DNA from 3 places in the Streptosporangium longisporum genome. Region 1 is predicted to be linked to each of the others. Evidence: predicted binding sites of a transcription regulator. Region 1 holds the regulator's gene; each other region holds the start of a gene.
What was found. The regulator LexA, encoded in region 1, represses DNA repair genes until DNA is damaged. The targets are predictions, from matches to a motif close to TCGAACANNTGTTCGA.

Region 1 (2,265 bases):
CGGACCGGGTGGCGCCGGACCTGGCGGCTCCGCGCCGGGTCTCGGCCCGCCCGGCCCGGCCGCGTCCGGACTCGCCGGAGCGCGCGGCCCCGCGGCCGGACCCGGGCGGTGCGGACCGGGAGCCGGGAGGGGTGGCTCCGGAACGGAACACCGCGGGAACCGTCTCCGCGGCACCCCCGGAAGCACCCGGGCCACCCTGACCACTCGGACCCCCCGGACCGCCCGGCGCTCCCCCGCGCCGTGCCGTCCGCGCGCGATCCGGCCCTCCGGCCGCTCCGGGGCCACGCCCGGACCCGCGCGCGGGGTCGGCCTCCCGTCCCGGCCCCGGCTCCCGGGCCGGGCCCGTCCGCCTCGCCGGGCCCGCCTCCCGTCCCGGCCCCGCCTGTCGTGCCGGATCCGCCTCTCGTCCCGGACCCTGCTCCCGTGCCGGTCCCGGCTCCGATCTCGGCGGCGGCACGAGGCGCAGACGCGGTGCGCCAGAGGCCCCTGAGGACCGGTATGCCCCCCGGGATCGGGACGCGGACGCGGATCGCGGTGTCGTCGTGGTCGGTTTCATGGTGGCCCCCATCCCCTCGACCTGGCCGAACACATGTCGAAGAAAGATCGGCGAATCGAACACGATGTCGATCGAACTCCCGTACGATGTTGTACACCACGGCGTGGCCGATATCGAGGACATTCGAACAATTGTTTGAATATGATCTTGGGCCGAGATATGGTCGCTGTGTGCGACGTGTTCAATACAGATCGGGAGGCGAGGAGTTCGTATGAGCCAGCACGACCAGAACGGTTCGGCCGTCAGCGACCTGGCGGTGCGAAGGCGTGACTCCCTTGGCCTCACCCCCAGGCAGCGGAAGATCCTTGAGGTGATCCGTGACTCGGTGCAGCAGCGCGGCTACCCGCCGTCCATGCGCGAGATCGGTGAGGCCGTGCAGCTCACCAGCACCTCCAGCGTGTCGCACCAGTTGACGGCATTGCAGCGCAAGGGCTATCTGCGCCGTGACCCGCACCGGCCCCGCGCCCTCGAGGTGCGCCTTCCCGGTGAGCCGGTGCTCTGGGTGGATCCCGACTCCGACCAGGACGAGACCCCGGTCAGCCGGCCGACCGCCGCCTACGTGCCGCTGGTCGGGCGCATCGCCGCCGGTGGCCCGATCCTCGCCGAGGAGAGCATCGAGGACGTCTTCGCGCTGCCCAAGCAGCTCGTCGGCGAGGGCACGCTCTTCCTCCTCCAGGTGACCGGTGACTCGATGATCGAGGCGGCCATCGCCAACGGCGACTGGGTGGTCGTGCGCCAGCAGCCCGTGGCCGACAACGGCGACGTGGTCGCGGCGATGATCGACGGTGAGGCCACCGTGAAGACCTTCAAGCGCAGGGACGGCCATGTCTGGCTGGTCCCGCACAACCCCAACTACGACCCCATCCCCGGTGACGAGGCCACCGTCCTGGGCAAGGTCGTGGCGGTCCTCCGCAAGCTCTGAGGCACACGAGCTCCGGGGCATCGGGACACGACGCGTCGCACGAAGCGGTACACGCCGATGGGCGGCACCCCCTCGAAGGGGGTGCCGCCCATCGGCGTTCTCACCGGTCCTCTGCGGACCCTCGGACTCCCGGGTCCGGCGGGTCCGGGTCCCTGAGCCAGGATCCGGATCCCTGAGCCAGGGTCAGGGTTCGGGTCCCTGAGCCAGGGTCAGGGTCCCCGAATCAGGGTCAGAACCAGGGCCGGAGGGCCGGACCCCTGGGTTCCCGGCCCCTCCCCGCTCCGATCCCCCGGCCACGACCCGGTCCTGACGCCCCGCGAGGGGCCGGGGTCACCGCTCAGGGGACGATGTTGACCAGCTTGGGCGCGCGGACGATGACCTTGCGCGGCTCGCCGGACAGGAATGCCCGGACCTTCTCCGACCCCAGGGCCAGCGCCTCCAGGTCGATCTCGGAGATCTCCGGTGAGACCTCCAGCCTGTCGCGCACCTTGCCCGCGACCTGGACGACACAGGTGACGGACTCCTGGACCAGCAGCGCCGGGTCCGCCACCGGCCAGCCCGCCAGGGCGACCGAACCGGTGTGGCCCAGCCGCTCCCAGCCCTCCTCGGCCGCGTACGGCGCGACCAGCGACAGCATGACCGCCAGCGCCTCCGCGGCCTCCCTGACCGCGGGGTCGGCGGCGCCGGGCCCGGAGTCGATGGCCTTGCGCGCCGCGCTGGTCAGCTCCATCATCCGGGCCACCGCGACGTTGAAGCGGTAGGACTCGACCAGCTTCGTGACCTCGTC
Region 2 (2,265 bases), on a different contig from region 1:
GCTCGTGCCGGTGGTCAACCTGTTCGCTCCCGCGCTGCTGGTCGACCGGCTGTGGTGGGCCTCCCGGCCGCCGCTGGACCGCCGCGAGCGCTGGGTGGCGCTGCTGACCGCGTGGTGGCTGAGCTGGCTGGTCGCGCTCGTCCTGGTGCTGGTACGGCTCTGGCCCGGCGCCTCCCGCGGCGGCGGGAGCCTGACCGGTTTCGGGATGCTCGAACTGACCGCGGTCGTGGTCGCCTCCCTGCTCTGCGGGGCGACCGTCCGGCAGATCGGCGCCGTCCAGGCCGCGGGCGCCGCGCACCGTCACCGGGAACCGGCCGGACGCCGTCTCCCCCGGCCTCCGGCGGAGACGTCGGCGCACCTCGCCACGGGCGCACCCGTGGCCCCGGACCCGCTCCCGCAGGACCCCCCTCCCGTCTCCGCGTCCACCGCCCCGACGACCTCCCCGTCCGTCTCCTCGTCCGTCGCCCCGTCCGCCTCCCGGGAGGCGGACGCCCGCGAGGCGAACGCCCGCGAGGAGGGTCCGCGAGGGGCAGGGCGGCCGGCCCCGGAGCAGGTGCCGCAGACCGTGGAGGAGCCCGTCCGGCGGGAACGCGCCCAGGAGGTCCACCCCGCCGGGCAGTGAGCCCCGGCGGGAGATCGGGACACGGCGATCAGGGCGGGGCGTCGTCCCATGCCCGGACCAGCAGCCAGTCGGCGCCCGCGGTGTCGAAGCGGAGCTCGTAGGTGCCGGCCCGGCCGCCCGTGGCGGCCTCGGCCCGCCAGAACCGGCGCTCTCCCGGATCGGTCTCGGAGATCTTCCACCACTCGCGTGCGACCACCCAGTGGTCGAGGACCCGGTGGACGGTGTAGAGACGGTCGCGCCAGACGAACTGGACGGGCCTTCCCTCGCGGGTCCACACCTCGACAGGGTCGCCGTAGAGTCTGCTCACAACGGTCTTCTCCCCGCGGCTTTCGGACGAGCACCCGGGGGAAGGCGGGCCTGGAGTATCGAACATACGTTCTCACGGCGCCGGGCGCAAGTCGCCGGGCCGCCTCACGACCGGCGGCGTACGGCCGTGAAAAAGTGGGCCTGCCGCTGTTGCGGCCGACGGCGCGCGACAACGGATCGGTAGGCTGATCCCCTCATGTGACGGCGTATGCGGTTAGGTACAAGGGTGAACAACCTCAGTCCCGACGAACCCCTGCAGATCGGCCGATACCGCGTGCTCAGCAGGCTGGGGCGGGGCGGGATGGGCACGGTCTACCTCGGCGCGTCCCCCGACGGGCAGCAGGTCGCCATCAAGGTCATCAACCCCGAGTACAGCCAGCACGAGCGGTTCCGGATGCGTTTCCGCCGCGAGGCCGACGCCGCGCAGCGGGTCCGCAGGTTCTGCACGGCCGCGGTCATCGAGGCGGCGCTCGACGGCGACCAGCTCTACGTGGTCACCGAGTACGTCGCCGGCCCGAACCTGGAGGAGGCCGTCGACTCCGGCGGGCCGCTCCGCGGTTCCAGCCTGGACGCGCTGGCCGTCGGGGTGGCGACCGCGCTGACCGCCATCCACGGCGCCGGGGTGGTGCACCGCGACCTCAAGCCCTCTAACGTGCTGCTCTCCCCCGTCGGCCCCCGGGTGATCGACTTCGGTATCGCCCGCGCGCTGGACACGCTCAGCGGGATGACCGGGACCGGCGAGATCCTCGGCACCCCCCGCTACATGGCGCCCGAGGTGCTGCGCGGCGAGCCGGTCTCGGCGGCCTGCGACGTGTTCTCGTGGGGCTGCCTGATGGCCTTCGCCGCCAGCGGCCGGGCGCCGTTCGGCGGCGAGGCGCTGCCCGCGGTGCTGTACCAGGTGCTCAACACCGAGCCCTCCCTGGAGGGCATGGAGCCCGCCCTGCGCGGGATCGTCGGTCACGCCCTGGCCAAGGACCCCCGGCGCAGGCCCACCTCCCAGCAGCTGCTGGACCACCTGGTCGGCCGCTCAGCCGCGCCCGAGCAGGCGGCCCACTCGGTACGGGCCTCCTGGCAGGACCCGGCACCGGCGCGGGAGGGCGGCCCCTGGACCGCGGGCGGACCGGCCGGCTCGCCCGGCCGTACGGGACCGGCCGGCCCCGGGCCGAACGCCCCAGGACCGGGCGGGCACGTCCCGGCCGGCGCCTTCCACGGGCCCGGCACCGCGGCCCCGGCGTTCGCCTGGTCCGGTCAGACGGTCTCCGACGTGCCGCCGACCGCGCCCGCCTCCCGCCAGGGTCCCGGCCACACCCTGCTCGGCACCGGGCCGGGCGACCCGG
Region 3 (2,265 bases), on a different contig from region 1:
GCGGCCACGGCCATCCGGAGCGCGTTGGGGGTGTGCACCGCCAGCATCGCCAGCGCGACCTTGGGGCCGACCCCGCTGGCCGCCTGGAGCATCTCGAAGATGCCGCGCTCGTCGTCGGTGGCGAAGCCGAAGAGCGTCAGCGACTCCTCGCGGACCACCAGCGAGGTGGCCAGCCGGGCCTCCTCGCCCTGCCTGAGCGTCGCCAGCGTCGTGGGGGTGCAGTGCACCCGGACGCCGACGCCCCCGACCTCGACGACCGCACCGTCGGGCGCGATCGCGGTCACCTGTCCCCGCACCGAGGCGATCACGTGCTGGTTCCTCTCGAGTATCCGGCCGTCCCGCCCCGGCCGCGGAAGTAGGCCGCGGCACTCGTCCTCGGGCCGCTCGCCGCCCTGGCCTTGGCCGCGGCCTCGGCCAGCCTGTTCTGGGCGCCGCCCCGCCAGACGTGGCAGATGGCCAGGGCGAGCGCGTCCGCGGCGTCGGCGGGCTTGGGCATGGCGTCCAGCCGGAGCAGGCGGGTGACCATCGTGCCGACCTGCTGCTTGTCGGCCGTGCCGCTGCCGGTGATCGCGGCCTTGACCTCGGACGGCGTGTGCAGCGCCACCGGCAGCCCCCGGCGGGAGGCGCAGAGGATCGCCACCGCGGAGGCCTGCGCGGTGCCCATCACGGTCCTGAGGTTGTGCTGGGCGAAGACCCGCTCCACGGCCACCGCGTCGGGCTCGACCTCGTCGAGCCACTGCTCGATGCCGGCCTCGATCGCCACCAGCCGGGCGCCGATCTCGTCGTCGGCGGGGGTGCGGACCACCCCGACCCTGACCAGGTTCAGCGGCGCCCCGGGCCGCCCCTCGACCGCGCCGAGCCCGCATCGGGTCAGCCCGGGATCGACCCCCATCACCCGCAGCTCGGGCACCCGCACCGACACGCCTCCGCTCGCCGAACACCTGTTCGGTGGCAGACTCTACCGCGTGCGGGCACGGCGCGCACGGCTCTCGCGGGCCCGGCGCCGGGTGTCAGCCGGGTGTCAGAACGCGTCGAGCATGTACGGGGTGGCGCGGAAGGCGGTCTCCAGGGCGCCGAGGACGCCGGAGGCACCCGGGACATCCGGGGCATCCGGGGCACCGGAGGCACCGGAGGCGTCCGGGGCACCGGAGGCACCGGAGGCGTCCGGGGAGGCGGGGCCGCGGGGGACGGTGAGCGTCCCCGAGCGGTGCAGGGTGGCCGCCGGGACGCCCGCGAACAACGCGGAGAAGCCCCCGGCGGTGAGGACCGGCACGGAGCCGGGCGGGGCCTCGGCGGGACGGGCCTCGCCGGTGCCGCCGCGGACCGAGAGCCGCCAGGCGCCGGAGTTGGCGGGGCGGTGGGGATCCTCGACCCGGACGACGGTGTCGAGGGTGACGCCGTCGGGGAAACCCCGGCCGGCGACGGCGGCGGGCAGGTCGATCACCCGGAACATCCAGCGGGTCTGGGTGACCTCGTCCTTCTTGCGTTCGCCGATCAGCCAGAAGACCGGGTCGTCGGGGGCGACGATCGCGCGGACCGACGTGGCGATCGAGGACGAGGAGCCGACCAGCGACCACAGGGTGCGGGCGGTGGCCTCGGAGCCGGCCAGCAGGGTGTCGACCTCGATGTCGTCGCCGTCCCAGCGGTAGATCACGAACCCGTCGCCGGCCAGGTAGAGGAAGTCGTCCTCCTCCTCCAGCCACAGGCGCCAGGTCCGCTCGTCCCAGCAGATCGGGCCGGAGGCGCGGGCGCCGGCATGCACCCGTCCCATGATCTCGATCACCTCGGCGGCGTCGCCGGGGCCCATCCGGCGGACCGCGGACCGCTCGGCGGGCCCGATCGCGCGCAGCGCCTCGGCCGGGAAGGTGGCCCGGTGCAGGGCTCCGGCGTGTTCCCAGCCGAGTGAGCGGTAGACGCGGGTCGCGGCCGGATAGAGCGCCGAGACCGGGTGCCCCAGCTCGGCGCAGCGGTCCACGGTGGCCCGCAGGAGCATGCGGCCGACGCCGCGCCCGCGGTCCTCCGGGGCGACCGTCACCGAGGCGACGCCGCCCATGGAGATCGGCCTGCCGTGCCACCACTGGGTGAAGTCGTTGATCCTGCTGGTGGCGATCAGGCGGGGACCGTCGGCGACGCCGAGATACCTGCCGGCCTCCAGGACCGGGACGACCTGTGCCCGCCAGTCCTCCAGGTCACCGGCCGGGATGATCCCGAAGGCGCGCCTTCGGTTGTCGAGCACCGCGTCGAGGTCGTCGGCGGTCAGGGGAC

Region 2: the regulator LexA is predicted to act here: its motif matches at 988-1,003, upstream of ABD832_RS16680 (DUF6504 family protein).
Region 3: the regulator LexA is predicted to act here: its motif matches at 934-949, upstream of ruvC (crossover junction endodeoxyribonuclease RuvC).

What each region holds. Positions count from the first base shown of each region.
Region 1 covers NZ_BAAAWD010000008.1:103,625-105,889, forward strand. Annotated here, with positions in the region: gene lexA (transcriptional repressor LexA) at 768-1,478, shown strand; gene leuS (leucine--tRNA ligase) at 1,816-2,265, opposite strand, start outside.
Region 2 covers NZ_BAAAWD010000007.1:814,884-817,148, reverse strand. Annotated here, with positions in the region: gene ABD832_RS16685 (DUF4328 domain-containing protein) at 1-622, shown strand, start outside; gene ABD832_RS16680 (DUF6504 family protein) at 651-929, opposite strand; gene ABD832_RS16675 (serine/threonine protein kinase) at 1,155-2,265, shown strand, end outside.
Region 3 covers NZ_BAAAWD010000019.1:367,234-369,498, forward strand. Annotated here, with positions in the region: gene ruvA (Holliday junction branch migration protein RuvA) at 1-308, opposite strand, end outside; gene ruvC (crossover junction endodeoxyribonuclease RuvC) at 305-901, opposite strand; gene ABD832_RS33575 (GNAT family N-acetyltransferase) at 1,022-2,265, opposite strand, start outside.